Regions from separate parts of the Sessilibacter sp. MAH3 genome, predicted to be linked through region 2. Evidence: predicted binding sites of a transcription regulator. Region 2 holds the regulator's gene; each other region holds the start of a gene.
What was found. Region 2 encodes sigma-54, which starts transcription at its own class of promoters, with help from an activator protein. Its sites were predicted from a motif close to TGGCACANNNNTTGCNNT; they were not measured.
Positions count from the first base shown of each region.

Region 1: the regulator sigma-54 is predicted to act here: its motif matches at 1,969-1,986, upstream of nifB (nitrogenase cofactor biosynthesis protein NifB).
Region 3: the regulator sigma-54 is predicted to act here: its motif matches at 1,389-1,406, upstream of fliE (flagellar hook-basal body complex protein FliE).

Region 1 covers NZ_BAAGIE010000009.1:116,180-119,447, reverse strand. The annotation lists gene nifB (nitrogenase cofactor biosynthesis protein NifB) at 217-1,716, opposite strand; gene nifA (nif-specific transcriptional activator NifA) at 2,445-3,268, opposite strand, start outside.
Region 2 covers NZ_BAAGIE010000008.1:72,609-75,876, forward strand. The annotation lists gene lptA (lipopolysaccharide transport periplasmic protein LptA) at 1-27, shown strand, start outside; gene lptB (LPS export ABC transporter ATP-binding protein) at 72-797, shown strand; gene ACYQ2C_RS06840 (RNA polymerase factor sigma-54) at 1,181-2,788, shown strand; gene hpf (ribosome hibernation-promoting factor, HPF/YfiA family) at 2,887-3,177, shown strand; gene ptsN (PTS IIA-like nitrogen regulatory protein PtsN) at 3,180-3,268, shown strand, end outside.
Region 3 covers NZ_BAAGIE010000022.1:43,697-46,964, forward strand. The annotation lists gene fliF (flagellar basal-body MS-ring/collar protein FliF) at 1-889, opposite strand, end outside; gene fliE (flagellar hook-basal body complex protein FliE) at 935-1,297, opposite strand; gene ACYQ2C_RS13650 (methyl-accepting chemotaxis protein) at 1,780-3,268, shown strand, end outside.

The DNA of each region.
Region 1 (3,268 bases), on a different contig from region 2:
AAGGTTTATTAACGTATCTTATAGGAACTTCTGAATAACTCGTTCTCGATTTAATCAGAGGACAGAAATTCAAAATGCGATTTCCAATTTCTTCACAATTTCAATCACTTACCGTTCTTGAAATTGGCAACACTTCCTTGTGTCGCGAGAAACTCTAGGTTAATCAGAGTTTCCTATATAAAAAGCACTCTCGATAATCGAGAGTGCTTATATCAATCAGGCAGTGGCGAGACTTTCCTCTTCAACTTCTTCCAAAGCACCAGATTCAATCATCTCTTGATAAACAGCCATTACCGCGTCGTCAATTGGCTCCATGGCGTGTTCGCCATTGGGTTGAATTCCGGCTTCTTCCAAAAGACCCCAGGGTTCAAAACCAATTTTAGAGCAGAGTACGGCCTCACAACCTTGCAATGCCCGAATACTTCCGGCCAATGCACTTTCTTTTTCGCCACAACTGTCGCCACCAATACAATATTGATCGACCTTGCGGTGGCTAATAAAGCGAACACCGTCTTGAGATGCTTCATAAATTAAAAATTCGGTAGCGTGACCAAAATGTTGATTAATTACACCTTGGCCACTGGTTGCAACTGCCATAAGCACGGGTCGATATTTTTTACTGCTTATGACCGGCGTTGCGGCTGCGGCTAAACGGGCTTTTTTCGCTTGTTTCTCTGCGAGTTCTTCTTCAATACCTTGATGAACAGCCGCACGTACTTTCATGGCTTTACCGTAGTCGATATCCATTTTAGCGATTTTATCTAACGTGAATTCTTCACCGCGATCTTCGCCTAAAAGACCCACAGCGTCGGCACGACATTGACGGCAGTGACGCATCATGTTCATATCACCCGAACATTGATCTTGCAAATCTTGTAATTCTTCGGGGGTTGGTCCGCGTTGACCCATCACACCATAAAAAGTACCGTGCTCGGCTTCGGCAATTAATGGCATTACGTTATGTAAAAATGCACCTTTCGATTTAACGATACGGCTCACTTCTTTTAAATGCTGATCATTAACACCCGGAATCATCACCGAATTTACTTTCACTAAAATGCCCCGAGCGGCAAGCATTTCAAGACCTTTTTGCTGTTGCTCGATCAGAATTTTTGCACCTTTAATTCCGTGAATACGGCGATTATTCCAATAAATCCATGGATAAATTTTGGCACCAATTTCTGGATCGACGGTATTAATAGTGATAGTAACGTGGTCTATGTTGGTTTTTGCTAGCTCTTCAACACTCTCGGGCAACGCTAAACCATTGGTAGAAACACACAATTTAATGTCTGGCGTCTCTTGGGTAAGCATGCGGAATGTTTTAAAAGTGCGTTCTGGATTTGCTAATGGGTCGCCAGGTCCGGCAATACCTAACACGGTCATCTGCGGAATATTCGCCGCAACGGCCTTTGTCTTCATCACGGCTTCTTCTGGCGACAGTAATTCTGAAACAACACCGGGACGAGACTCGTTGGCGCAATCGTATTTACGATTACAGTAGTGACATTGAATATTACAGGCCGGAGCCACCGCAACGTGCATGCGCGCAAAATAATGATGCGCTTCTTCTGAATAACAAGGATGATTATAGACTTTCTGGCGAATATCCTCGGGCAGATGAGACATTTGATCGTCTGTACTACCGCAAGAGCCCGAAGAACAACCCCCCTCCTCACTTGCAGATACTGCTTCATTTATCACGCTAAGATCCATAATGAACTCCTTAACCTGCCATATCACAAAATTGGTTTTAGGAAGTGGATCGTCGGTTTTGGTGTTAACCTTGTCATTTGACAAAATTAATTGCGATTCACCGAGCAACAAATGCTTAAACAGTTAAACAATAAAATCTCTGCATTCTCAGCCAAAAATATTTTCAACAAAAAACACTTAGATACATTATTTTAAATTGTTAGAGCACATTTTATTTACCGACGAACTACCTCTGTTTGTAGTCATTGGTTAAATGCAACCTCTGTGCCGCGATAAATAAAAGTTTACAAGCTTGTTTTATAAGGGTTTTTTAAATAATTGTCGGTTTAACGACACAAACATCAACAAACTGAAACAACAAAAATGTCTAATTAACAACAGAAAAAAGATTAAAATAACAAGAGTTTTGTAAGGCAATTGTTTGATAAAAAGCAAACAATCACAATATTATAAAAATAAGAATCACTCACACGACTTGCAGCAGCTAAAAAGAAACTCAGATTAATCCTGATTTTTCGGCAACCTAAGAATTTGTCGCCGGTTTCAAAAACAGCGCATCAAGGAATTCAAAAACAGCACATCAAGAAAATTGTATCGAAAATAGCAATCACAGGATCAATTACTGTCCTCTGATTAAATCAGGCAAGAGTTAATCAGAGGTTGATACCTATAAAAAAACACGAGTTTCGTTTTAAACCACTTTTTACAACAACAGCTAGCTCTTAACTTTAAATTTTCCGCATATTAATTTTTAACGTTTGAATACGATAAGCAATTTGTCGTGGTGTCATTCCTAACAGTCTTGCGGCCCTGGCCTGTACCCAGCCCGCTTGTTCGAGCGCAGCGGTAACGCGTTCACGCTCATCAAGATTTTGATCGTTTAAATCTACATCGGATACCACCGGTCTTGCCGGTTCAAATTTGGGCTGTTCATTGGTTGTCATAGAAATAACATCCAAATCAATACTGCCATCCTCACACATAACCGCCGCACGTTCTAAGCAGTTTTCAAGCTCGCGAACATTGCCCGGCCAATTGTGCGACATGAGTGTTCGAATTGCTCCGTCGGTAATTCTTAAAGGACGACCTTGTTGTTTACCGATTTTATCCACCAAGAACTCCGATAATTCTGGAATATCTTCGACCCGTTCCCGAAGCGGCGGCAAATTAATAGGCATTACGTTGAGGCGATAATAAAGGTCTTCCCTAAACTTGCCTTCTTCAATATCGCTTTCTAAATTTCTGTTAGTTGCGGCAACAATACGAACATTAACTTTAATGGTTTGGTTGCCACCAACTCGTTCTAACTCGCTCTCTTGTAAAACCCGCAACAACTTCGCTTGGAACATTGGAGAAATTTCACCAATTTCGTCTAAGAATAAAGTTCCGCCGTCGGCTTGTTCAAAACGACCTTGCCGTTGCTTTATGGCACCGGTAAAAGCGCCTTTTTCGTGACCAAATAATTCAGATTCTAAAAGGTTTTCAGGCAACGCAGCACAATTGAGTTTTACAAAAGGTTTGTTACTACGAGGTGAATTGTAATGAATAGAAC
Region 2 (3,268 bases):
AAAGACACCACAAACACCAACCAATAAACCTTGTTAAATCTTTCAATTAATCACTACCAGCACTAAGAGTTATGAGTCGACTGAGCGCTAAAAATTTGGCCAAAAGCTACGGATCGAGACAAATCGTATCCGACGTTTCATTTTCTGTGTCAACGGGAGAAGTTGTTGGCTTACTCGGCCCAAATGGTGCGGGAAAGACCACGTGTTTTTACATGATTGCAGGAATTGTTAAAGCCGATCACGGCAGCGTTTGGATCGACAACGAAGACATTACCAATCTTCCCATGCATGGCCGCGCCAGACGCGGACTTGGCTATCTCCCACAAGAAGCATCGGTATTTAGAAAGCTATCGGTCAAAGACAATATTTTAGCAATCTTAGAGACTCGATCCGATTTATCTGCAACAGATCGCAAAGACCGAGCGCAACAACTTTTAGAAGAATTTCACATCACCCACGTACAAGACAGCCAAGGCATCGCCCTATCCGGTGGTGAACGTCGTCGCGTCGAAATTGCTCGCGCGCTAGCGACAGAACCACGCTTTATCCTTCTTGACGAACCCTTTGCCGGCGTGGACCCAAAATCCGTCGGTGATATCAAGCAAATTATTGAACACCTTCAATCACGAGGAATTGGCGTACTCATTACCGACCACAACGTTCGCGAGACCTTAGATATCTGCGAGAAAGCCTATATTGTGGGCGGCGGGTTTATCATTGCCGAAGGCGACGCTGAGACGGTTTTATCCAATCAAAAAGTCAGAGACACTTATTTGGGTGAAGGCTTTAAGCTCTAAATTGAGCGGCCACCTCAACCGACCCTCAATAAAACAACAAAAGCCTCAACACCTATCAAAGGACCCAAAAAAAGACTCTTTTTTAGCCTACAAGACCACCCAAAAGACATTTTAGGCGACATTAAAAAACCGCTTTACCTTGCTGTTGAAATAGGCGAACATTGGTCTTACTGTTAAGTGATCAACAAGTAATCCCCTCCGCTAAAGCACTCGCTGTTCTTTTATTTTTTCCCTCAAAACATTTATTTAAAGAGAATTCAAGGTTGGGCATATTTTTTGCTTAATAGCTGTTGCAAAAACGCCCCTTTCAAGTCTACACTGACACTAAGCTTGATCAGAATCAGCTCCGATTCTGACACCGTTTTTGGAAGTAGTGTCAAGTTATGAAACAATCATTACAGCTAAAAATGGGTCAACAATTAACGATGACCCCTCAGTTGCAGCAAGCCATTCGCCTGCTACAACTCTCAACGCTCGATCTTCAACAAGAGATTCAAGAAGCTCTTGAGTCTAATCCCATGCTCGAAGTTAGCGAATCCGATGACTCTCACCTTGATAGCGGTGAGTCCGGCGACAACAGCGAACAACCCAACGAAATTTCCGACAACTTCAGCGAAGAAAAAGTTACCGCAACCGCATCCGAATCCGATTCTGGCGACGCCCAAGAAGGCGAATGGCAGGAAAACATTCCCGAGGATTTACCCGTTGATACCCAGTGGGACGACATTTACCAAGGCAGCAGCAACTCTTCCTCGTCATCAGCCGTAGAACGAGACGACAGCTTTTTCGACAGCCAAATCGACAACACCGAGACCCTTCAAGAATACTTACTGTGGCAATTGAATCTGACTCCAATGTCAGAAACCGATCGAACCATTGCTTTAGCAATCATAGACTCGGTAGAGCCCAGCGGTTTGCTCTCAAGCAGTATCGAGGAGATTTTTCACGGCCTACGCGGTGACTGGCGTGAGAATGACGAAGATGCCGAACAAGAAAGCGGTGAGCTTGAAGCTTCTGAACCTCTAAACGAAGACGCAGATACAGACGCAGATACAGACGAAGACCTAAGCCTAGACGAAGTGATTGCGGTTCAACACCGACTTCAACTGTTTGATCCTATCGGCTCTTGCAGCGTCGATTTGTCTGAATGTTTGATGGTACAACTCAATCAATACGCCAAAGAAACACCCGGACTGGAAACCGCCAAGGCGGTAGTTGCAGAGCATCTAGCGTTACTTGGCAGTCGTGACTACAAACAGTTAATGCGTAAATGTCGCGTTAAAGAGCCCGAACTCAAAGTTGCGATCGATTTAATTCAGGAATTAACACCTCATCCCGGCGCTACTATCGGCAGCAGCGATACCAGCTATATCGTTCCCGATGTTTTTGTGAGCAAGCAAGAAGGTCGCTGGATCGTAGAGCTGAACCCAGAAATAGCCCCTAAAATTCGCATCAACAACAATTACGCCAGTCTTGTAAAGCGTGCCGATAGCAGCGAAGACAACACCTTCTTGCGAGATAATTTACAAGAAGCACGCTGGTTCTTGAAAAGTTTACAAAGCCGCAACGAGACTCTACTGAAGGTTGCAAGCTGCATTGTTGAAAAACAACAGGGCTTTTTAGATTTCGGCCCAGAATCCATGAAACCTCTAGTACTTCACGACATTGCCGAAGACGTAGGCATGCATGAGTCGACAATTTCACGGGTAACAACGCAAAAATACATGCACACGCCTCAAGGCATCTTTGAGTTAAAATACTTTTTCTCAAGCCACGTCAGCACAGACAATGGCGGCGAATGCTCTTCAACCGCAATACGTGCCATTATCAAAAAGCTGGTTGCCGCAGAAGACGCTCGCAAACCCTTAAGCGACAGCAAAATTACCGCGTTACTGGCAGATCAAGGCATTCAAGTCGCCCGAAGAACCATTGCGAAATATCGCGAATCCTTGGGTATTCCAGCCTCGAACGAACGTAAAAGACTGGTCTGACCAACCATGACTCGGTGATCTCGACCCTAATTCATACCCGATTACACGGGCTTAAAACCTGTGTAATCAATGACTTAACTCTGACATGAGGAATAACAATGACTCTTAGCATCAGTGGGCACCACGTCGAAGTCACCGACTCTATTCGAAATTATGTTGAAACTAAATTTGAAAAACTCGGCAAGCACAACCCGCAAATCACTACAATCAATGTTGTATTAAGGGTTGAAAAACAAAGACAAAAAGCAGAAGCTTCCGTACACATAAGTGGCAAAGATATATTTGCCGAGAGTGAATCTGACGATCTGTATATTGCCATCGATGAAATGGCCGTAAAATTAGATCGGCAATTGCTCAAACATAAAGAGAAAGCAACCAGCCACCGTTGATTATGGACCTCTCCAGCATTCTTACTCCCAGCCGCGTTAAATGTGGCTTGGAGGGATCAAGTAAAAAGCGAACATTAGAAAATGTCGCGCA
Region 3 (3,268 bases), on a different contig from region 2:
GTTCATCAAGTGTTTGTTCACTGCGTACTGCACCTAAGTCTGGGTTGTAAATTTCATCGGCTTGTTCAATTTCGGTAAAATCAACGTCTGCGCTAATTTCTGCACGATAATTTCCGCTACCCACCAACGGATTTAAAATACCATTAACGCGGGCAATTAAATCGTTTTCAAGCTCACGGGTGTATTCCCGTTGACGAGCAGCCTCAACCAGTTCTGCCATTTCTTCACCGGTTGTTAATAAATTACCCTTTTGATCAACAACAGTTACGTCATCTAATTGTAATTCCGGAATGCTCGAAGCAACTAAATTAGCAATGGCTTTTACTTGTTCGTGTTTTAATCCTCTGCCCGGAAATAGCTCCAAAAAGACCGACGCCGTCGGTTTTCTGGCGTTGCGAACAAAGACCGATTCTTTAGGAATGGCTAAATGGACACGCGCAGCCCTAACGCTGTTAATGCTGGTGATTGTTTTCGCAAGTTCACCTTCTAGGCTGCGTTTGTAGCGAGCACCTTCCATAAATTGGCTAGTGCCCAAAGGTTGTTCTTGATCCAATAATTCAAAGCCAACCGATGCTTCACCGGGAATGCCCGCCTCGGCGAGTTTTAAACGTGCTTTGTGTACATCGTCTGCCGCAACCAACAGGGCGCTGGTGTTGGGATCGACCTTAAAGCGAATGTCGTTATATTCTAATATTTCCACCACTTCCGCAGAGTCTAAGCGATCTAAACTGCCATACAGCGGGCGAAAATCTTCTTTTTGCGTCCACAATACCACCGCAAAACCAATGGCGACGCTTGCCGCCAAGCCGACCATAAGACCAGCTTGGCGAATTAAATTTAAATTATTGAACCCTTCTAATAAATTATTAGATGCGGGCGAACTGTTCATTGACGCGCTTGTAGTTTCTGCCATTTCAAATACTCACATCACCGCTTAAATGGCCATATTCATAATTTCTTGATAAGCCTCAACAACCTTATTACGAACTTGTAAGGTTGCCTGAAAACCGATTTTAGCCTTTTCGCTTGCGATCATTACATCGGCAATGTCTACCGACTCGTCACCCATTGCATAAGCGTTTGATAAGGCTCCTGATTGATGTTGTAAACTGTTTACAGAATCAATTGCTTGGGCAAAAAGCTCATTAAATGCAGGGGCCTGTGCTTGATTAACCGAAGTGACACTGTCTTTAACGTCTAAGGCTACGTGATTAATATCTGGGACTTGCACCTGTGAGCGCATGTCTCGCATGTTAACCAGCAACTGTTGAATATCAGGTCGATTAGAAACATTCACAGTAAAAACCTTCCTCGTAAGTATCACTAAAATGATCAATTCATTGACGTGAATCTGCCAATAAACTGTCAATTCACCACTACTGACAGAAAGAGCACAATTTGGGCCATTCAAATGATCGATGTTTCTCTCTTAGAAGGGCTTATTAATTTGAAGCCATCAACAACTCGAATGGCAGAGTTAAAGAATTAAATAACGGTTAGAAATTAAAAATGTAATACCTCGAAAATGGTAATATCCGTTTTTGCCCGCCGACCAAACCAGAAATACAGTAATGGAATATGCCATGATTTCTTTATGGCAACCAATACGAATATAAATAATCAATCTACACTTAATTGAATGGCTATAGACAGCATGGACTATAGAAATCTAATAAAAAATTAATAATAAATATTCGCCTATAAAGCGGCACATAGATTGGTTTTATTACGAGTAAAATAATGATTCTTAAAAAACGATTGATGTTGTGGAGTTGTTTAATGGGCATAGTGCCCTGTTTTGTTATTGGCTTTACTGCTTTATGGATAAGTAGCCAAGCTCTTGAAGAAACGTCGTTCGCACACTTAGAAGCTGTGCGTGAAGAGAAAAAATCTTCAGTAAATCGATATTTAAACTCGATATTTTCTCAAGTTTCTTTAATGACCAAAGACCCATTTATTATAGAAGAATCGGCTCATATTATTGAGGCCTACAATCGTTTCATTAACGATTTAGATAACAAGGCCGGGAGTATTGACGAAGCTCGGCGACGTCTCGAAAAAAACTATCAAGATAATTTTTTGCCAGAATTTAAACGTCAAAACCCTTCAGAAATATTGCCAAAAGTCAGCGATTTACTTGGTAAACTTGACGATAAAGGCATTCTGCTCCAAGACGCTTATATAGCGCAAAATTCAAATCCACTCGGTCATAAAGATCTTTTAGCTAAAAGTGCTCTTTATCCTGTGTACGATCAGGTTCATGCTCGCCTTCATCCTAGTTTGAGTGAAGTACGTGCGGAATTGGAGTACTACGATATTTTTATCGTTCATCCAAAATCTGGCGACATTGTTTATACGGTCTTTAAAGAAATTGACTTTGCAACTTCGCTAAAATCAGGTCCCTATGCGCAAAGTGGTCTTGGAGACGCTTTTCGTCTAGCAATGAACAATAAACGCGATCAAAATCCTGTAATTCAAGACTTTTCTCATTATTTACCATCTTATAACGCACCGACTGGATTTGTTGCGCAACCAATATTTAATCAATCCGAAATGGTTGCAGTATTAATTGTTCAATTTCCGCTCAGTAGACTTAATGCCATTATGCAAGAACGGCCAGGTATGGGAGAGACGGGTGAAAGCTATCTGGTGGGTTCTGACAGACTCATGCGTTCGGATTCTTATTTTGATCCTAAAAGCCATTCGGTTATTGCGTCGTTCGCGAATCCAACATTAGGCTCTGTAAATACCGATGCGGTTACGCGAGCAATCAACGGCGAAACCGGATTGGATATCATCATTGACTACAACGGTAACCTGGTATTATCGGCCTACTCGCCCTTAAACGTTGCAGGCTTAAATTGGGTTATTTTATCGGAAATAGATAAATCCGAAGCTTTTGCTCATAGCTATTTACTGACTAACATTTCTGTGGCTATTTTAGCAATAGCACTTGTGGTAATTATTATTGCTTCTAATTTTTTAGCAAAATCAATTACCAAACCCTTGGGAGGCGAACCCGAAGAATTGGTAAAAATCGCAGACTTGGTTGCACGAGGTAACCTAGCCTATGCCTTTGATAAAAATGCTGCACCCAACAGTATATACAGCTCTATGGCAACCATGAGTAACCATTTAAGAGAGTTAGTGGGCAAAATATTAGATTCCGCAACCGGGCAAGCAGCCGCATCCGATCAACTCGCGCAAATTACGGTATCAACAACATCTAATTTTCATGCCCAAAATAAAGGTACCGCGCAAATAGCAG